2 regions of the Bacillus sp. M5A3_1b genome follow, and region 2 is predicted to be linked to the other one. Evidence: a T-box and tRNA genes for the amino acid it is inferred to sense, from the RefSeq annotation. Region 2 holds a T-box; the other holds one or more tRNA genes.
What was found. A T-box is a leader RNA that pairs with one kind of tRNA and senses whether it is charged. The one in region 2 lies ahead of thrS (threonine--tRNA ligase), so its partner is inferred to be a tRNA-Thr.
Positions count from the first base shown of each region.

Region 1 (11,042 bases), on a different contig from region 2:
TCTTTCTCTTACGAATCCAGTTTTTATCATTCCATTCATATCCCTCTATATCAAAAACTACAGATGCCGTATTTGGTCTTACTTCTGCATATACTGCGTAAGGATCTGCTTTTAAAATAACGTCACCATCCATCGTTTCAATCGCATACTTATATATCTCATTCTCTTCAATATGCGGTACAAACAAGGACCAAATCCCCTCTTCTGTCACTTGTAGCATCTTATGTTGCTCATAATCCCATTCATTAAAATCTCCAACAACACTCATTGCTTTCGCATGAGGAGCCCATACTGTGAATCGTACACCTCGCATCCCATCTTCCGTCACAATATGTGCCCCAAAGATGTTATAACTGTCATAGTACTTTTCTGTATGAAACTCATCTCGTTTCACTTCTTCACAATTTATTACATCCAATATGTTCACCTCACTAAGATGACAGAAATTTTTTACTCTTTATCATTTCTGCGAAAAACTGAAATATCCTTGTTATTTTTTTAAAAATATTCGTTTTTTTCTTTAATTCCGCTTAAAATATTCAAATTTATTGTGTAAAATATCGAATTTTGACGAATATTCATTGCAAACGCTTCATTCTCTACTAGTCTTTCATCCTATTATTTATTTCTCAACCTTTATTTCATTAGATTTATCCTATTTTACTCGCTAGTTATCATTTAAAATCGTAACAAAATAATCTGTCATAAAAAAATGTTTCTCAACATTTTTCGTCACAATTTTATTGAAATGGAAAATTCATAAGCATATACTTGTTCTCAATAAAGAACATAGAACCTTCGCAACTATAATTCATACTGAAACACTATGTTTACTCTATCCATGCTCCAGGCGAAAGTTCGATAAAAAATTATATTAAGGGGCTTTCTTATGTCATTAAAACAAAAAGTTGGAATGGGAGTTGTCACAGCAACGCTTGGCTTATCCCTTACATTCGGCGGTGTATTCGCCTATTTCAGTGATTCTGAAACATCTAGTAACTCATTTCAAGCTGGTACACTAGATCTTTCTATTAACCCAAGCGTAATTGTTAATGTGAAAGATTTAAAACCAGGTGATTTGATTGAAAGAAATTTCAAGCTTGAAAACAAAGGAACATTAGATATTGCAAAAGTAGCACTTGAAACATCCTATGAGGTTACAGATGCAAAGCAAAATAATGCTGGTGAAGATTTAGGTGATCACATCACCGTCAAATTTTTAGTGAATGATGGAAAGCCATCTAATCCAAACGATGATCATGAAATTTTGTGGGAAACAAAACTATCAGAATTAAAAACTATGAAACCGGAGGATGTAGCTACTTCTCTAGAACGTCATAACTTAATAGATGGTATTAAATCTGGTGAAACAGATTATTTACACGTTCTCTTCTCCTTTGAAGACAACGACCAAGATCAAAATAAATTCCAAGGTGATTCCCTGCAGCTAAACTGGACATTCCATGCAGAACAAACACCAGGCGTGGAGAAATAATTTTTAAAATATAAATTATCGGAGGCCTATATATGAAAAAGAAAAATCGTTTTGTTACCGGAATTGTAACGGCTGGTGTTCTATTTTCAACTACCCTTCCGTTCAATGTACTTGCTGAAAACCCTATTAACCAAATTGACTCTTCAAACGCCCAGTCTTTACTATCAAAACTTTCTAAAGAACAGCGCCAAGCATTACAAACGTTAGATGCCAATCCTGGTTTTACTATTTCCCCAGATATTAATACGAGTAGTTCCGAACCAGTAAATATCATTGTAGAATTTCAAACGGCTCCAGTAAAGATTAATGAATTAAAACAAAAAGAAAAAGGATTACAAGCTGCTCCTGAAAATATAAAAGCACGTATTGATCAAGAACATGAGGAATTCCAAAAAGGACTCAAACGTCTTTATCAATTCAGCTCATCAGTAAAATCAGGGAATTTCCAGTCTGTACAAATTAAACGTTCTTATAAGCATGCTATAAATGGGGTTGCTCTAACGTTACCTGCAAATACAGTGGAAGAATTGTTACGAATTGGCGTTGTAAAGCGTATTTGGAAAGATTACGAAGTGAAATTAAATTTACCGAAACAAGCAGAGCAGAAAGCACCTCAAAAACTAACAGATAGCATTCCACAAATTGGAGTCGATAAGTTACATAGCGAGGGCATTACTGGAAAAGGAATTAAAGTTGGTGTATTAGATACAGGTATTGATTACAATCATCCTGACTTAAAAGATGTTTATAAAGGATACCGTGCAAAAAATGGCGAGGACTCTAGCAAAATAGACCCAAACTCTGTAAAAGGTTGGGACTTTATTAATAACGATGCAGATCCGATGGAGACTACGTATGCAGAGTGGCAACAATCTGGTGCTCCTGAATTTGATGATCGTGGTTCTTCCTTCTACACTGCGCATGGTACTCACGTAGCAGGTATCGTTTCTGCGCAAAAGAAAAACAAATCAGATTCAGCTGTAAAAGGTGTTGCACCTGACATTGAACTGTATAACTATCGTGTACTCGGTCCTTACGGAAGCGGAGATAGTTCTGGTATTATCGCTGCAATTGATAAATCTATTTCTGACGGTATGAACGTCATTAACTTATCGTTAGGTGACGATAACAACAATCCGCTTGATCCAACGTCTATCGCTGTTAATAATGCGATGCTTTCTGGTGTTGTTACAGTCGTTGCTGCTGGGAACTCTGGTCCAAATCCAGCGACACTCGGATCACCAGGTGCTTCTCCATTTGCTATTACAGTTGGAGCAAGTGATAGCTCTATTTCCTTACCGAAATTATCAAGTCATGCTGGACAATTACAATTCCCTAACCTAATTTTATTCGGCAAAAACTTCACTGATAAAATAGAAGATTTCAAAGGACAATCCTTACCTATTGAATCTGTCGGAATCGGTACGCCTGACGAATTTAGTAAAAAAGATGTAAAAGGAAAAATTGCTCTCGTTGCACGTGGTACACTCTCATTTGATGAAAAAATCGCGAATGCGAAACAAGCTGGTGCAAAAGCAGTTATTATTTATAACAATGTGGACGGAGAAATCCCTTTCTACGTTGGCGAAAGCACAAAATACATTCCAGCATTCCGCCTAACGAAAGAAGATGGTGAAAAACTAAAAGCTCAAATCGAACAAGGTAATACATCCTTTACTTTCGATGAAATCAATTACATTCAAACAGAAGGCGATCATCTTGCAGACTTTAGCTCACGCGGCCCTGTTACATCAAATGATGATATTAAACCGGATATTACAGCACCTGGTGTTGCGGTACTTTCAACAGTACCTGAATATATTAACGACCCACAAGAGGGCGAAAACTACGATGTTTCCTATGAACGTATGCAAGGAACATCCATGGCATCTCCTCATATCGCTGGCGTTGCTGCTCTTATTTTACAAGAACATCCAGAATACTCTCCATTCGATGTAAAAGCATCTCTTATGAACACAGCTGATGATTTAAAAGAAAAGTATTCCGTATATGAAGTGGGAGCTGGACGAGTAGATGCTTATAACTCTGTTCATACGGAAACAAGTTTTAAAGTGTTAGATACGACAAAAACAATTGTAAATGATGAAGTGATTGAAGTACCTGAAGAAACTGGATCCATTGCATTCGGTAAGTACTATCAAAAAGACGGGGAATCTCTTGAACAAAAACGAAAAATTAAAGTTAAAAATCGCAATAAACAAGAGAAGAAAGAATTTAAAACAGAAATTTCTTATACACCAGCATCTTCTGCTATTAACGATGCTGCCGCAAACGGTGTAAAAGTTTCTACTGCTGAAACAATTACGATTGATGCCGGCAAATCAGATGAAATTGAAGCAAAAATTAATATTCCAGCTGGTGCAAAGCAAGGCCGATATGAAGGATACATCCATATTACAAACACGAAAAATAAAGAAGAAACGTATCAAATTCCGTTCTCTATTCGTGTATCAGAGCCTGGTATTGAAAATGCACTGTTATCAAGAAAAACAATCTCAACTGATACATCTACATTCAATCCATACCGTGAATCGTATTTGCACGGGGCATTCCAATTAAATAGCGAACTGGAGACGTTAGATCTTATCGTGAAAGATTCGAAAACAAATAAGGCTCTCGGCTTCATCGGAACGTTAAACACGAGTGGACTAAAAACGGACGTGTATTACTACTTAGATTCATTCTTTAACGGCAGAGTGTATCCTTTTACAAATGATCCTGCAAAACCAATTGGTGATGAGAAAATCGACTTACCAGAAGGTGATTACACAATTGAATTTGTTGGCTATGATAAAGCCGGAAAAGCACGTGTGAAAGGCGATTATGTCGTAATTGATAATACACCGCCAGAAGTGAAATTAACTGGATTACAGCCTGGTATTTATGAATTAAATGAAGAAAACTATACAGTAGAAGACGGTAAAAAAGCACTATGGATTAAAGGAAATGTATATGATTCTAACGTTGACTACTTAAAAGGAAAAGGATTTAACATTACGCAAGAAGCGAACGGTGTTATGTACTATGATTATTCTCCATACTTGCATAAGTTTTTGCCTATTAATGCAAATGGTGACTTTAAAGTTGGCATTACTCCTGAATCCTTTAAGGTGGAAGGCCCAATGAATACAGGCGTATATATTTTCGATTATGCAACTGCAGGTCCTGACTACCCGAGCGGTGTAAATAACTATTGGTTTATCCCGCAAGGCGCTCAATATGCAAAAGCTAGTTACGATAAAAAGGAATTATATAAAGATGATGAATTCACTGTGACGCTAAACGCCAAACATGTAAAACAATTTGTGTCTGGAGAATTTAACGTAGAATTCCTAGAGAAAAACTTCAAATTTGCAAATGCGAAATTGAATCCTGCTTTTGAAAAGCTCCTTTCCGAAAAAGGGGTAACAGCAAAAGTAAATGAACCGAAACTAGAAGAAGGTTCTGTTACAGTAGGCGGGGCTATTGATGATAAAAACTTCGGCGGATTAGATGGTGATTTCCCGTTCATTGATGTAACTTTCAAAGTAGAAAATGATGAATTTTATGAAGCAAATGCTCAATTAGATTTAGCAGTGTTTGCTTACTGGAAACAAGGTGAATCAGAGCCAAATAGAATGCGTGTCCTTCAAGATCAAACATTCTCAGTTATGTCTTTAAACTCAAAAGTAGAAGGAAATATTAAACCTGGTGCATTCTTAAATGAACGTGGATATTTAGATGAGAAATTCGATTATACAAAGCTTGGTGTAAAAGTATATGCAACGGATTCTTACCGTCATAAGTTTGAAGGCTCACTTGATAAATACGGTTACTTTAAACTAAATGGACTTCCTGTTAATAAACGTGATTATAACTTATACGTGGAGGTTCCAGGGCATTTAACAAGCCGACTAACAACGAAATTAGGTACTGAAAAAGATGGTAAGCTGCTTGGCCAATATTATTATGCACGACCTGATGAAAATCTTGCCGGTGATGTAAATGGAGATAAAGTAATTGATATAAAAGATGCTGAAATTATCGCTAGCAACTATGGTAAAAAAGGACTATCTGTAAAAGACGGCGACCTTAACAAAGATGGCATTGTCGACGAAAAAGATATTCGTTTCGTTGAAAAGAACTTCTTGAAAAAAGGACCGGATGCATCTAAATCACAAATACCTGTTGAAAAATCAAAAAGCGGTACACTGGCAGATATTTTAAAGAAATTAGGATTAACACCTAAAAAATGATAAAGTGAAACTTTAATCAGTGGGGGGTGTTCATCCCCCACTGATTATTAGCCCTCACCAATCGGGCTTTTACGAGCAGTTGATCACCAAACTAACTTCGTTGCTTTCGCTGCATTTTGAGGTGGGGATCTTACTGCCCGGCAAATAGCGGGATAATAAAGAGCACTCTATATAAAGTAGAGTGCTCTTTTCTATAAACGACCCTTATCCAGCAAAAGGGGTATATTGGGGATATACAAGGGAAACCGGAAAAGGAATTTATATTAAATTATATAAAAACTCAGAGGTAGGAAGCAGTTTCCCGCCTCTGAATTATTTAGCAATTATTATAGTACTGGTGCCATTGTTTCTTTTAATACTTTTACAGAATGAGCGAATTTCGCTTTTTCTTCTTCATTTAGCTCAAGTTCTACGATTTCACGTACACCTTCGCGGTTAATAACAGCTGGAACACCTACGAAAGCATCTTTCTCACCATATTGACCTTCAAGGTATGCCGATACAGTTAATACGCTGTTCTCGTTGCTTAAGATTGCTTTAGTTACACGAAGTAGTGACATACCGATTCCGTAGTAAGTTGCACCTTTACGTTCGATGATATGATAAGCTGCATCGCGTACATTTTCGAAGATTTTATCTAAGTCTTCTTGTTTGTACTGCTCGTTGTTAGCTAAGATTGTTTCTAACTTTTGTACACCTACAGTAGCGTGGCTCCATACTGGAAGTTCAGTGTCACCGTGCTCACCAACGATGTAAGCATGAACGTTACGTGGATCTACATCTAAGTAGTCACCTAACATGTAACGGAAACGAGCAGAGTCTAAAGTAGTACCAGAACCGATTACACGCTCTTTTGGTAAACCAGATTCTTTCCAAGTTACGTAAGTTAAAATATCAACTGGGTTTGTAGCGATTAAGAAAATTCCATCGAACCCGCTATCCATAATGCCGCGCACGATTTGTTTAAAGATCTTTGTATTTTTCTCAACTAAGTCTAAACGAGTTTCACCTGGCTTTTGTGGTAATCCAGCAGTGATAACAACTAGATCTGCATCTTTACAATCTGCATAGCTACCGCTCCAAACTTTTGTTGGTGATGGAGAGAATGGTACCGCATGGCTTAAGTCCATTGCTTCCCCTTCTGCTTTTGCTTCATTAACATCTACTAATACGAATTCTTCAGCTACACCTTGGTTGATCATTGAGTAAGCGTAACTACAACCTACAGCTCCTGTTCCTACTAATACTACACGATTGATACCTTTTTTCATGGTAATTTCCCCTCTCTATTGTTCACATCTATTTTTTTATGATTGTTTAAGTAATTAATTAAAATACTAATTTAATGTTGTTTAACTTCTTTACATTCATATTGTAGCACGTATAATTGTGAATTACTTCACAAATTATGACCTATTTGTGAACTTTTTCACATAGAGTGTAAAGTTATTGGAATAGGTGTGGAATCCATACCAAATTAGGTGTTTTCTTTAGATTGTGAAAGGGTTCTTCTTGTGGTTTTTGTCGGTAAGTGAAATTATACCGGCGATTTTTAGAATATATCGATCGTAACTCCAAATATATCAGCGATTTTTAGAATATATCGACCGTAACTCAAATTATATCAGCGATTTTTGCAATATATCGACTTACCGACAAAACTCGACAATAATAACAGCATTAAAAACGCCATCCTTTCTGTATATTTCTACAAAAGAATAGCGTTTTTTGATTATACGGATACAAATTTATCTTAGCTGGACAGCGATGTTTTTTCCATACACGTCAAATTAACATACCGTCACTTATTAACAGTCAATAAACATGTGAACCTAGCAAAGCTCTTTAATTATTGTAGCAACACAGTCGTTTTTAAATCTTCAGCACCTCCATTTTTTAATGTATCATTTAGACCATTAAGATACGCGGGCTCAATTGTTAAGGATTTTGGAGGATTATCCATCGGCGGAAGAGCTAAAACAATATGGTGTCCATATAGTCCCGTACTACCAACTTGCAAGCTGACTCCTTCGTAGATTTTTCCTTTATCATCAGTAACTGTATAATCAAGTGCTGGCCAGCTATCATTAACTTCCATTTCTTTTGGATAATCAAAGGTCAAATCAATCCTCGTTGAAAGTGAAGAAAAGGTTACTTGATTTACTGTTAATGCATATAAATTATCTTTCGTTAATGTTTTTATATTAGGAGTGAATTTATGAATCTCACCTTCAACTTTTGTGAGAGGAAATGCTACGTTCCATGTTCCTGTTTTTCCAAATAAATCTTCCCCATGGACGGAAACATCAATTTTATCACCAAATTCACCGTAATTAGCCAGAGTAAATTCATGCTGCTCGATAATGGTGTTTCCTTCTTTTGATTTCTGTGAAGTAGAACCAATTGCAGATCTGACTTCTTTCCCATTAATGGTTACATAACTAAGTCCAGCTTTCTCTTCATTGGTATTTGAAATAGTATTTTCTCCTTTGTATTCAACTGTGATCACTAAACGTCCACCATCGTAAACAGCTTCTTTCACATTCATCGTTAAACCACTATGGTTATCTTGTCTTTCAATTGATGTAGCAAGCTCATCCTTTTCAATTTTATCAGAAGCAATATCATTAAATTGCGCATAAATGGGGCCTATAACTGGAACACTCGATAATGTCTTTGCCATAGTAGGAGAAATGAATCCAAAACCTAAGAGAGAAACACATATTCCACAAGCAACAAGACTAGAATACTTGATTGTTTTGGTTCTACGGTATTGATTTTTCTTAGCTTGAAGAATGGCTGTTTTTTCTCTTTGAATTAACCTGTCTTCTGGTATAGGAATATCATTGATATGGTGATTAAATTCTTCTTTATTCATAACTATATCCCTCCTTTAAAATGGGGCGTAAAGCTTGCTTTGCTCGATGTAATTGAGATTTTACCGTTCCTTCTGGAGAATTAAGAACCTCAGCAATTTCCTTAATAGATAAATCGTGATAATACCTTAATACAATAATAGTTTTGTAAGTAGGATCTAAGAAATTAAATGCCTCGATTAAATCCAACGATTGCTCTAATTTATTCATGCTCTCTTCTGCACATAAATTAGAAAACATTTCATCATTCGCAACAAGTTGTCTAGAGGATTTTCTTACAAAATCAATGGATTTAAAAACAAGAATTTTAGTAATCCAACTTTGAAATTTCTCCGGCTTTTTTAACTTTCTCAATGAAAGATATGCTTCATAAATTGTTTCTTGGTATATATCCAGTGCATCTTGTTCATTTCTTACATAAGAATAAGCTGTTCGATATAGTTTTGGGCGAACAAAAGTAATAAGTTGTTCAAATGCTTGATCATTTCCTCTTGTCGCTTGTTTTACTAGATAGGCTATGTCCATTTTTATTTCTTCCTCCCTTTACTAATATAGTCGAATGAGAGAATAAAAAGGTTGCAAAAATAAGTGTATATATATCTCCTACAACTTATTGCAATGATTACTATCAAGCACTAATGCCACAAAAAATCCATAAAAAAAGCAGACTATCCAAAGTCCGCTTTTACAAAACAAAAAAGAGATAGCAGATTATGCTATCTCTTTTAGTATGACCCGTACGGGATTCGAACCCGTGTTACCGCCGTGAAAGGGCGGTGTCTTAACCACTTGACCAACGGGCCAATTCTGGCAGAGAAGAAGGGATTCGAACCCTCGCACCGCGTTCGCGATCTACTCCCTTAGCAGGGGAGCCCCTTGAGCCACTTGGGTACTTCTCTATAATATGGCTCCGCAGGTAGGACTCGAACCTACGACCGATCGGTTAACAGCCGATAGCTCTACCACTGAGCTACTGCGGAATAATTATGGTGGGCCTAAATGGACTCGAACCATCGACCTCACGCTTATCAGGCGTGCGCTCTAACCAGCTGAGCTATAGGCCCATAATTGAAAAGCGGGTGAAGAGAATCGAACTCTCGACCAGAGCTTGGAAGGCTCTTGTTTTACCACTAAACTACACCCGCATTAAATTGTAAATGGTGAGCCATGAAGGATTCGAACCTTCGACCCTCTGATTAAAAGTCAGATGCTCTACCAACTGAGCTAATGGCTCATTTTGAAAGTGGTGCCGACTAGAGGACTTGAACCCCCAACCTACTGATTACAAGTCAGTTGCTCTACCAGTTGAGCTAAGTCGGCTTGCGACTTCAAAATGGTGGCTCGGGACGGAATCGAACCGCCGACACGAGGATTTTCAGTCCTCTGCTCTACCGACTGAGCTACCGAGCCTTTATGTAAAAAAATGGCGGTCCCGACCGGGGTCGAACCGGCGATCTCCTGCGTGACAGGCAGGCATGTTAACCACTACACCACGGGACCATTTGGTTGCGGGGACAGGATTTGAACCTGCGACCTTCGGGTTATGAGCCCGACGAGCTACCGTGCTGCTCCACCCCGCGATGATAAAATATTTAATTTAGAAAAAATGGAGGAGGTAGAGGGATTCGAACCCCCGCGCGACTCTCGCCGCCTGTCGGTTTTCAAGACCGATCCCTTCAGCCGAACTTGGGTATACCTCCGAGATATAAAGCTTTAGTGGTGGACCTTGTAGGACTCGAACCTACGACCGGACGGTTATGAGCCGTCTGCTCTAACCAGCTGAGCTAAAGGTCCTTTATGGTAGCGGCGGAGGGGATCGAACCCCCGACCTCACGGGTATGAACCGTACGCTCTAGCCAGCTGAGCTACACCGCCATAAAATATATTAAAATAAGTGGAGCCTAGCGGGATCGAACCGCTGACCTCCTGCGTGCAAGGCAGGCGCTCTCCCAGCTGAGCTAAGGCCCCGTGTTTTTGGAAAATCGGGAAGACAGGATTTGAACCTGCGACCCCCTGGTCCCAAACCAGGTGCTCTACCAAGCTGAGCCACTTCCCGTTAATAAAAGCGCGCCCGAGAGGAGTCGAACCCCTAACCTCTTGATCCGTAGTCAAACGCTCTATCCAATTGAGCTACGGGCGCATATGGTGCCGAGGGCGGGGGTCGAACCCGCACGGTGGTCACCCACCGCAGGATTTTAAGTCCTGTGCGTCTGCCTGTTCCGCCACCCCGGCATGTCATATTGAAAATTGGAGCGGAAGACGGGATTCGAACCCGCGACCCCAACCTTGGCAAGGTTGTATTCTACCACTGAACTACTTCCGCAAGACATGTATGAGTTATTTTATTAAAAGTGCGGGTGAAGGGAGTCGAACCCCCACGCCAAAGGCGCTAGATCCTAAGTCTAGTGCGTCTGC
Region 1 is NZ_JBKEZY010000001.1:1,131,061-1,142,102, forward strand. It holds gene glgB (1,4-alpha-glucan branching protein GlgB) at 1-418, opposite strand, end outside; gene ACLBWW_RS06025 (CalY family protein) at 890-1,495, shown strand; gene ACLBWW_RS06030 (S8 family serine peptidase) at 1,528-5,751, shown strand; gene ACLBWW_RS06035 (L-lactate dehydrogenase) at 6,078-7,022, opposite strand; gene ACLBWW_RS06040 (DUF4179 domain-containing protein) at 7,601-8,629, opposite strand; gene ACLBWW_RS06045 (sigma-70 family RNA polymerase sigma factor) at 8,622-9,152, opposite strand; tRNA gene ACLBWW_RS06050 (tRNA-Glu) at 9,359-9,430, opposite strand; tRNA gene ACLBWW_RS06055 (tRNA-Ser) at 9,436-9,526, opposite strand; tRNA gene ACLBWW_RS06060 (tRNA-Asn) at 9,533-9,607, opposite strand; tRNA gene ACLBWW_RS06065 (tRNA-Ile) at 9,615-9,691, opposite strand; tRNA gene ACLBWW_RS06070 (tRNA-Gly) at 9,702-9,772, opposite strand; tRNA gene ACLBWW_RS06075 (tRNA-Lys) at 9,786-9,861, opposite strand; tRNA gene ACLBWW_RS06080 (tRNA-Thr) at 9,872-9,947, opposite strand; tRNA gene ACLBWW_RS06085 (tRNA-Phe) at 9,962-10,037, opposite strand; tRNA gene ACLBWW_RS06090 (tRNA-Asp) at 10,052-10,127, opposite strand; tRNA gene ACLBWW_RS06095 (tRNA-Met) at 10,131-10,207, opposite strand; tRNA gene ACLBWW_RS06100 (tRNA-Ser) at 10,235-10,327, opposite strand; tRNA gene ACLBWW_RS06105 (tRNA-Ile) at 10,345-10,421, opposite strand; tRNA gene ACLBWW_RS06110 (tRNA-Met) at 10,426-10,502, opposite strand; tRNA gene ACLBWW_RS06115 (tRNA-Ala) at 10,523-10,595, opposite strand; tRNA gene ACLBWW_RS06120 (tRNA-Pro) at 10,610-10,683, opposite strand; tRNA gene ACLBWW_RS06125 (tRNA-Arg) at 10,694-10,767, opposite strand; tRNA gene ACLBWW_RS06130 (tRNA-Leu) at 10,771-10,859, opposite strand; tRNA gene ACLBWW_RS06135 (tRNA-Gly) at 10,876-10,950, opposite strand; tRNA gene ACLBWW_RS06140 (tRNA-Leu) at 10,980-11,042, opposite strand, start outside.
Region 1: it encodes a tRNA-Thr, which carries the amino acid that the T-box ahead of thrS (threonine--tRNA ligase) is inferred to sense. The anticodon was not compared.

Region 2 (11,042 bases):
GTTGTTGGTATTGTAAGACATATAATCGGTAACAAACGTATCCTTTCTTCCCCTAATCCAGCTAGTTTGACCGGCATAAATCCTGTTTTTTGAAAAAGAATTACGACAAGAAGTTGTGATAATAAAATAAGTAATATATCTGGTATACTCTCAAGCGTAAGAAAAATCCCGTTCCACATTTTCTGTTTCATATAAGAACGTTGCAATACCCAAACGACAAGTACATACGCTATAAGCAAAGATAGTAAAAACGCTGATAGAAATACAATCATCGTTTCAAAATAATGAATCCATATTTGCGGAAATAATTTTCTTGAGTCTCGAAATCCATATGTTATTTCACCTGGTTGTAGTAACTTCCCTCCAAGAAATACAACTGTGTTCCAAAAACCGATTAAATCAATTTGCAATCCCTTAAATAAACGCGGTAGCGCGCCTAGACAGATTATACATAAAATTGCAGCTACTAGTTGTAAACAAGTAACCCCACACCATTTAGCAATTCGCATCAACATAACGATTTCCCCTTACCATCCGATAGAATATTCAGAAATCAAAAAACCGCATATATTACATCTCTTCGGCTATACTTTGCACCCGTTTCTTCCCACTCGGTAAAATGGTTTGATATAAACACGTAACAAAAAATAATAAACCAAATAAAATAATATACAACGTATCTGCACGAATCCATTTCGGGAACAACATCGCTATCGCACCGAGAGATAACAACTGGAATCCTGTCGTTAATGGACTAAGTAAACTTTGAACACGTCCCATGAATGATTCTTCTACAATTTCATACATCCAGCCCATAATTGCAACATTAATAAACGGTAAAAAGAAAGTCGCAAAAGCGATACATACATAAAAAGACCATACGTGGTTTACAAAGTAACACATACCGAAAAAGACCCCTGAGCCCGCCATACCAAATACAATAATAGGCTTGGGTGCATATTTCTTCCCTACACTTGTTGCTACTACACTTCCAATTAGTAATGAAATCCCTCCAACTACACCACCCACCATCGCTAAACTTTCATACGTTGCTGGTGCTAATTTATATTTTAATATGTAAGTTGTGGATACGCTTAAAATACCATTTAATAGTCCAAACACGATAAATACTAAAAGTAATTTTTTTAAAGTTTCATTTTGATATATATACTTGATCCCTTTTTGAAACTCTGTTATTAACATTTTCAAATTAACTTCTTTCCATTTTGTTCTACCGTTTGGCAAACGCACTTTTTCTGGAATGGAGATCGTTTGAATCAAAATACCACTCATAATAAAAGTGAGCGTATTTACTAAAATGCTCCCGTAAATTCCAAAAGTCCAATACACCATCGTTGCAATTCCTACCCCAAACAAAGCATACAAACTATTTACCATTTGATTCAAACCTGCTGCTGCACCGTATTGGTCTGATTCAACTACTCCTTGTATCATCGACTGTTCTGATGGAGAGAAAAATTGTATACATGCATTTTCCAAAAATAAAAATATAAAGACAAGTATGATCATTCCGTAATAAAGCGAAATTAGAATTCCGATATTACAAAGCGAACAACATATGTTGCTTACCGTACAAATACGTTGTCTATCAAAACGATCCACTACTGTCCCTACTAATAGAAAAAAGATTAATGCAGGTAATGCCATCATAATTTGTGTCATCGTTGCGTAAACTGGTTGTTTTCCGTACTGGTCTAACAAATAAAACATTAAAGAAATTCCAGCAATCATAGAACCGAGTCGCTCTAAAATATTTGCTAGAAAAAAACGTGTATACACTTTGTTGCGAAATAACTGTAGCATTTCTTTCATACTTCTAACCCTTTCTCTCGACAAAATTTTATTTTTCCAGTCATTTCTCGGAAGTTATACTATATTTTTCGACCATTATCCAATCTTTTCCTTCTGTATAGAGAACAATATTAAAAAGACTCTTGTTTTTTATCAAGAGTCTTTTTATTTAACTTCGCTTCAGTTAATACTATGCATCTAAATATCTTTATACGTCTCGCTAACTATTTTAATTTTCTAAAGTTCGGATATACTTTATTTATTTTATGAATGTATCACACATCCAATTATAAAATTTTTCTTTCTCTTCAAATTGCGGATAATGAGCTGACTTTTCAAAAGTAATGAATTTTTTTTGATTCGCTTCAATCATATCAAAATATGTTTTTGCTGCATGATATGAAGTGTTATAGTCATATTTCCCCATAAGGAAATAAAGCGGTAGCTTCACTTTATTCACCTTAGTAGGCAATGGATTCTTTAAATCCTTTTCTAATAAGACAGTTTGAGAATGTGATAATCCAACGTTATAACGAATTACATCTAAAAAGTTATATTCATTACTGAGTAGCATCCCAATATTATCACCATCTGGATTTTCAATGAGTCTTAATGTTCCACCATATTTTGCAACATAATTCCTCGGAGTGTATGTATCGCCATTTTTAATTTTTTCAGTCAACTCATTTAAATAGGCAACCTCATCTGTATTCCCAGCACTTTGTGCCTGTTCAATCACATAGTTTAAACTATCCATTTCACTTTCTACTGTATCACTCATTTGCCCTATGCCAACATATGCTTCATATTTTTCAGGGGCTTTATTGGCAGCTTGCATTCCGATATATGTACCGTAAGAATGACCAACCAATATTACTTTTTCTTTACCAAGATGTTTTGAAACATAATCTGTCATAGCTAATAAATCTTCTACAAGAAGATCTGATGTAAGGTTCGAATAGTCTTCAAAGAAATGATACGACTTCCCACTCGCTCTTTGATCGTAATTAACAACTGTGAATTTCTCTTCCAATAAGTTTTGGTATTTTTGCGCATATGGTATTTCTGAAGTACCTGGTCCACCATGTACAAAAATAATAACCGGATTGTTCTTATCTTTTCCGCGTATCATAATTTCATGATCACTTCCATTTATCTCTACTTGCTCTAATGTACTTATACTGTTTTTCCCTTTTATTTGCGAGGTCCATGTAGGAAATATTAGTGCTACGATTAATAATAGTGTAGTGATGGCACCAATAAGTTTTATTAATTTTTTTATCTTCTTCATAAGTAGTATCCTTTCTTTTAAATTTATAAAAACATCAATTTAATTCTGTAAAACTCCCTCAAAATAATATGAATATATAACAATTTCTCTCTCTAATTTCATCTTGCTCGTTTGCACATTTTTAATATCCCATACACTTCTTAATTTTCCCCTATATAAACTCTTAATATTTTCTTAATTTTCAAATATAAACTTTATAGAAAGACTCAGTCAAAATGTATTAAAAATAAAGAAAAAAGCCCTTGTTTTCAAAACAAAGACTTTTTTCCTTTAACTATTTCGCAACCTCTTCTTTCGGCATTACCATACCTTTATAAAGCTGGACAGTAATCCAGTAATAGATGAAATAAATGACTAAGAAAATCCCTATCGGCACCCATACCTTCACAAACGGGTCAACTAATATAAAGCTGAATAAGTTAAGCCCTACTAACACGTGGGAAATTCCAATAATTGCTGGGAAGATAAATAAATATGAAATTTCTTTATAAATACTTTTCGTTAACATACTACGTCTCACACCGATTTTTCGTAACATTTCATAACGGCGTACATCACGAGAAGCACCTGTTAATATTTTGAACATTAGTGAACTTGCCATCATTGCTAAAAACGCAATTCCGAGGAAAAATCCCATAAACATTGTTCCACTCATGAAACTGTTCATAAACTGATAAATTGTCATTTTTGTAAATAAGTCTACTTTTGTACCTGTTGTTTTTTCAATTTGTTCTTTTTGTCTCTTGTCTATTTCAATTAACAACGGTTTATATTTTTTCATATCATCTACTTTTGCTAATGTTACACTATGTTCCGTTCCTTGAACTGCTTTGTAGTGTTCTTCATCAGCAATTCTTACCGGTTTTCCGTTAAATTGATTATGTGTAATTTGTATTTCTCTTACAACCGCATCTTCCCAATCCCTTGGCATACGAGGAAGTTTATTGGCTGCTTCGGGAGCTTCCAAAGCAGAATAAACAGGTTCAGTTAAAGGTTCAGCCACACGTTTTCGAGCTGGCTCTTTTAAAGTTTTTGTATCAAAGTGGTCGGAAACGAGTGGTGGTTTCGCCGTTAAGTCGTTACGTAAGTAATACACCGCTTCTCCATCTACTTTATATTTATACTTGCTTTCTTCCACAATTTCCATTTCTTTTAAGGCTGCTTTATCTTGATCATTTGGATCATGAATTACGACATCATATACACGAGAGAAGTCTGTCATAATACCTACATTTTTTTGAAACGCCATACCTGCCGTCATTGCCCCTGCGCCTAATGCAATTAACATCGCTACTGTACCTAGTACTCTCGATAAGCTATTTACTCGAAAGCGTAGCTGTGCATATGTAAAACTATTTAAGCCCGTTTCATTTCGTTTTTTATTCCCTTTAATTTTCATCACAAAAAATGGGAGCAATGAACTAAAGATAAAATATGTTCCAAGAGTTGTAACGATTGTCGCTATTATAAAGCCTAATTCAGCATATATTTTTACATTGATCATAAAGTAGTATCCTATACTTACTAGCAATATACCAAGTACCGTCATTATAATAATGCGAGTTTTACTTTTCTTTACTTCATCTAGTGTTTCATCTTCACGAATTAACTCCAATTCTGTTTTACGTAATAACCGGATGCTATTCATTAAACCAGTAATAAAAAATAGTATTAAGAAGAAAATAGCTGTAACTAAGATTGCTGGTGTATATACAGATGAATAACTACCTTTCGCTGAAATTTCCATACCATTCATTAAAAAGTTTCCTGCTACACTTGCAAGCAACATCCCCACTAAGATCCCGATAATAATACTGACAATCCCCATACCGAATGTTTCAATAAATAATAACTGTGCTACTTTTTTCTTTTTCGCACCGAGCATCATGTACATACCGAGTTCTTTTCTTCTTAATGTGAGTAAGAAAGAATTGGCATATATAATATAAAATACAGTAATGAACGATAATAGTATGGCACCTACCCAGAATACGAGTCTAATACTACTAATAAGACTATTATCCTTCGTAAATTCACTATTCATCGCCATCGTTTGGAACATGTAGAAAATACTAATACTAATAACGAGACCAATAAGTAAAACCATATAATCTTTTAACATCTTTTTCATACTATGACGTGATAATTTGAATAACATAGTCTCGCCCCCTACTTAGACTCAGCAGCTGAGCCCATATGAGCGAGCACGCCTAAAATGTCTTGATAGAAATTTTCTCGCGTTCCTTGACGCGTTAACTCTTTATAAAGAAGGCCGTCTTGAATAAATAAAATACGCTCACAATAACTCGCACTAAATGCATCGTGTGTAACCATCAAAATACTTACATTGTGATTTTCATGTAAATCTTGCATCGCTTCTAATAAGCTTTTTGCATTTTTACTATCAAGCGCACCAGTCGGTTCATCTGCTAATACGATTGCTGGATTATGTACTAAAGCTCGTGCTGCCGCCGTTCTTTGCTTTTGTCCACCAGAAACAGCAGTTGGATATTTTGTTAAAATTTCAGTAATCCCTAATTTCTTTGCAACCTCATTTACCTTCCCCGTAATCTCACTTGAAGGTACGCCTTGCAGAGAAAGTGGTAAAGCGATATTTTCATAAATTGATAAGTTTTCTAGTAAGTTAAAATCTTGAAAAATGAACCCTAATTTTTGAGATCGAAAATCAGATAATGCATTCCCCTTCATAGAAGTAATATTTGTACCAGCTATTGTCACACTGCCACCCGTTGCTTGATCCAATGTACTAATCACATTAAGTAAAGTCGTTTTTCCAGATCCAGAAGGACCCATAATCCCGACGAATTCCCCTTCTTTAATACTTAATGACACACCCCTTAACGCTTTTGACTGATTCTCATTTCTTTTCCCATACGTTTTTTCTACACGTTCTACAGTAACTACATTTGTTGACATCTCTTTCACTCCATCCCTTTTGTGTAAAATTAATTTCTCACATATTTCTTATCTTTTTCTCATGTAAATCCTTAATAATTTTTAAATTTTTCAATCAGAAAGGATTACACGAGTTACGTAAACCTTTTTCCTATTACATATTCTCACTTTTCTAAAACTCGTTCCTTCGATTTCGCTTACATTTACCTTACATTTTTGTAAGGTAAAAAATATTACAGACCATTTCATAAGGCGGATTCCTTTGTAATGAGCTAGTTTTTTATTTTTATCAAAATTAATAGGATACATAAATAACAATAATAATAAGTTAAAAAGCAATATAATTTTATTTTAAAACGATAAATCATATGATAAAATCATGTTGTCATTAAATAAACGAGGTGCTTTTTATGAAACAAGTTTCAACACTCTTTTTAAAACTAGCTATTGTTTTTATAGGTATAGTAGTACTTGCATTGTGCATATTTGTAATTCCTAAAATCGGGAATTTCGCTGGAGAATTGTATCCAGCTATTGCTTATATGAAATCTCTCGTTTTAATCGATATGTACGCAGCGACGATACCTTTTTACTTCGCTCTGTATCAAGTTTTTAAACTTTTAAGTTATATTGATAAGAACAAAGCGTTCTCGGTATTATCAGTAAAGGCTTTAAAAAATATAAAATACTGTGCCCTCACTATCGGTACCATATACATACTAGGTATACCACTTTACTATCTTATGGCAAAAAAAATTGATCCTCCAAGTTTTATACCAATTGGATTGATCATTATTTTCTCCTCTATCGTGATTGCTGTTTTTGCTGCAGTTCTCCAAAAGCTCTTACAAGAAGCCATTAATATAAAATCAGAAAATGATTTAACGGTATGAAGTGAAGTATATGGCAATAAATGATGAAGGAATAGCGATTAAGCTATCCCTTCATCATTTATTATGGTTCTTTAATGAGTTTAAATTCAGTAATACATGTTAATGGTGTATTTTATTATCAATCTCTATTTCTTATTTTTTATTTCCTCTTTTATACTCTCCACAAACCCATTTAGTTCAATAACTTCTGACTGGTCTTCACCGTATTTACGTACATTTACAGATCCGTTCTCCATTTCCTTATCCCCAATAACAAGAACATAAGGAACTTTTTGCATTTGTGCTTCTCTTATTTTATATCCTAACTTTTCATCTCGTACATCTCTTTCAACACGAATGCCAGCTTGTGCTAATTTATCCGCAATCTCATCTGCGTATTGTACATGGACTGCATTCGAAACTGGAATGACCTTCACTTGAACCGGTGCCACCCATGCCGGGAACGCGCCTCCAAAGTGCTCAATTAATATCGCTAAGAAACGGTCTAAAGATCCTAAAACTGCTCTGTGAATGACAACTGGTCTTCTCTTTTCATTCTTCTCATCTATATAATTTAAATCAAACTTCTCTGGCATTTGGAAATCTAGTTGGATTGTCCCGCACTGATGACTTCTATTTAAGGCGTCTTTAATATGGAAGTCGATTTTCGGTCCATAAAATGCACCGTCACCTTCATTTAGTCTATATTTATAATTCAATGAATGTAATACATTTTCTAATGCCTCTTCTGCTTGCTCCCACAACTTATCATCACCCATTGAATCTTCTGGACGAGTAGAAAGCTCTACTTCATATTCGAATCCAAAAGTTTTATAAACATAATCAATTTGCGCCATTACAGATTTAATTTCATCTTCAATTTGTTCTGGAGTTACAAATAAATGAGCATCATCTTGGCAGAAAGTACGTACTCTTAATAATCCATTTAATGCCCCGCTAAATTCGTGTCGGTGTACTTGACCGAACTCACACATACGAATTGGCAATTCGCGATAAGAGTGTAATTTATTTTTGAACATTAACATATGTCCTGGGCAGTTCATTGGTTTTAATGCGAAACTTTTATTGTCTACTTCAGAGAAATACATGTTGTCTTTGTAATGTCCCCAGTGTCCTGATTTCTCCCATAATTCTTGGTTCATCATAAACGGAGTACGTACTTCTTGATACTTATACTCTTTTTGAATTTCTCTTAAAAATGCTTCTAATTCATTACGAATAATTTGTCCTTTCGGTAAATAAAATGGCATTCCCGGAGCCTCTTCAGAAAACATAAATAACTCCAGCTCACTACCTAATTTACGATGATTTCTTTTTGCTGCTTCTTCAACGAAATGTAAATAATCTTCTAATTCTTTTTGAGAAGAGAACGCAACACCATATATACGCTGAAGCACTTGATTGTTACTATCACCTCGCCAATATGCACCAGAAACGTGAGTTAATTGGAATGCTTTCAAATAGCCTGTTGACGGTAAATGAGGTCCTCTACATAAGTCTACAAATTCACCTTGTTTATATAGTGTTACACTTTCCCCACTAGGAATTGCTTCTAACAATTCTAATTTCAGGTGATCATTCATTTCTTGAAACAGTTTTTTTGCCTCTTCTCGTGAAACCTCAACTCGCTCTATTTTTATATTTTCATTTATAATTTTTTTCATTTCTTTTTCGATTTCCGGTAAATCTTCTACGTTTACACTACTCGGAAGATCCATATCATAATAAAATCCATTTTCAATAACAGGTCCTACACCAAGGTTTACATTACCATGCATCCTCTTTACAGCTTGCGCTAAAATATGTGCCGCAGAGTGTCTTGCAATTTCTACCCCTTCATTTGAATCTATAGTAACGATTTCTACTTCCGCATTTTCTTCAATATTTCGGCGTAAATCATATAACTGATCATTTACTTTCCCTGCGACTGCTTTCTTTTTTAAACTACTGCTAATGGATCCCGCAATTTCTTCTAAAGTAATTCCTTTTACAAATTCTTTAACGCTTCCATCCGGAAATTTCATTTCAATCATCTGTTCTTTCATTTTTCATCTCTCCATTTCATAATAAAAAGCACACTCATCCCTAAAATAGGGACGAGCGTGCTTTTACCCGTGGTTCCACCCAGATTCCCATTGTAAATATACAATGGCTTCTTTTACGGTAACGTCGTTTACACGGCACTAGATACTTAATTTCCCCAGTGCAGCTCTAAGGTGGTAAGTTATTTTTCTGCGTTAGGAAGTTCTCAGCTTTCCTTCCTTCTCTGTATAACCGGGGAAAATAACTCGTGTCCTTTTCTTCGCTTATTATGAAATTGAATGCAAAAAAGCATATTCATCCCTAAAAATTAGGGACGAATATGCTTATATTCGTGGTTCCACCCAGATTCCCATCACAAAAAACATAATGGCTTCTTTTGCGATAACGTCGCTTACACGGCACTAGATACTGAATTTCCCTAGTGCAGCTCTAAGGTGGTAAGTTATTTTTCTGCGTTAGGAAGTTCTCAGCTTTCCTTCCTTCTCTGTATAACCGGATAAAATAACTCGTGTCCTTTTCTTTGCTTTTAAAAGTACATCCATTAATTGTTATTTACTATATCTTATTCATTTTATTTTTGCAAGTGTTTAAAAATGATTTTTTATTTAATAAAAAAAGAAACCAAAAATAAATTTTTGGTTTCCTCTTCTCAATTTTACCAATCTTGTGGTTCGTAATTTAAGTCTGAAAATAGACGTCGTTTCTCTTTCTTCGATAAATCTCTCCACTGTCCAACAGGTAAATTATTTAATTCTATATTCATAATTCTTGTACGCTTTAAAGTGTATACTTGATAACCTAAAGCTTCACACATACGACGAATTTGACGATTCAACCCTTGAGTTAAAATAATTTGGAATTCATATTTTGATAACTGTGTTACCTCACAAGGAAGCGTTTTCGTTCCTAAAATTTTCACACCAGCTGCCATTTTCTCTAGAAAATCAGGTGTAATTGGCTTATCTACTGAAACGATATATTCTTTTTCATGTTTGTTTTCAGCACGTAAAATTTCATTTACAATATCACCATCATTCGTTAATAAAATTAAACCGTCTGAGTCTTTATCAAGACGTCCAATGTGACTAATTCGTAATGGATGATTCACTAAATCGATAATATTACCTTTTACAGATTTTTCACTCGTACATGTAATACCTACTGGTTTATTTAAAGCGATATATACGTGATCTCGAGCAATACGAAGTTGCTCTCCATTTACGCGTACATCATCACCTGGATTTACTTGGTCACCAATTTTTGCAACCTTACCGTTAATAATTACTCTTCTCTCATTAATTAGTTTATCTGCTCCACGTCGAGACGCTTTTCCAGCTTCACTAATAAATTTATTGATACGCAAATTAGGCACATCCTTTTCAAAAAAATTCAAGCTCACACTGCTTCTACCGTACAATACAAAAGGGTAAGCCTTCTATTATAACTTAAATATATTAACATGAAAGGGTATATAACGTCTTCTATTAATTACTCGTTTATAAGAAAATATCTTTATTATACATTCATTTATGCACGTTTTGTACACTTAATATACAAGCCACTCTTCCTTACATACAGCTTGTTTACCTCTAATATCTTTTAAATCCTCATGAATATTAGCTAGTTTATACAACTCTGGGAAAATCTCTTCTACATAATTTTGATGCGCCATTTCATCTTTCCAATAAGTTAACACTATGTAACAATTTTCATTTTTTAAAGACTTCCCAACAACTCCAGCTAGCAGCCCTTTTGCTTTTTCCATTCCTTTATTCCAAATTGTTTCTTGTTTATGTAAAAAATACTTTTCTTTTTCCACCTTTACATCACATATAGCAGCTCTAACGAATGATCCTTCTGTAACAACGTATTTCAAACTCGTATCAGTTATATCATACAACGTTTGAAATAGTTCAATTTCACATGAAAGAAACGTATCCTCTTGATTACTATTTAAATAAATGGTATCGTGTGCACTATTCATAAATGATTGATAAGCCCTTCTATCTTCCCATAAAGTGAATACACATGCCTCATCTTCATTCCATCCACCAAATTGTCCGTGAAATCCATCTAGATGCTGTATA
Region 2 is NZ_JBKEZY010000010.1:62,747-73,788, reverse strand. It holds gene ACLBWW_RS22985 (ABC transporter permease subunit) at 1-515, opposite strand, end outside; gene ACLBWW_RS22980 (MFS transporter) at 571-1,857, opposite strand; gene ACLBWW_RS22975 (alpha/beta fold hydrolase) at 2,072-3,103, opposite strand; gene ACLBWW_RS22970 (FtsX-like permease family protein) at 3,378-5,261, opposite strand; gene ACLBWW_RS22965 (ABC transporter ATP-binding protein) at 5,273-6,040, opposite strand; gene ACLBWW_RS22960 (DUF2975 domain-containing protein) at 6,430-6,912, shown strand; gene thrS (threonine--tRNA ligase) at 7,038-8,957, opposite strand; T-box leader at 9,002-9,224, opposite strand; T-box leader at 9,262-9,485, opposite strand; gene rluF (23S rRNA pseudouridine(2604) synthase RluF) at 9,611-10,318, opposite strand; gene ACLBWW_RS22945 (YdbC family protein) at 10,502-11,042, opposite strand, start outside.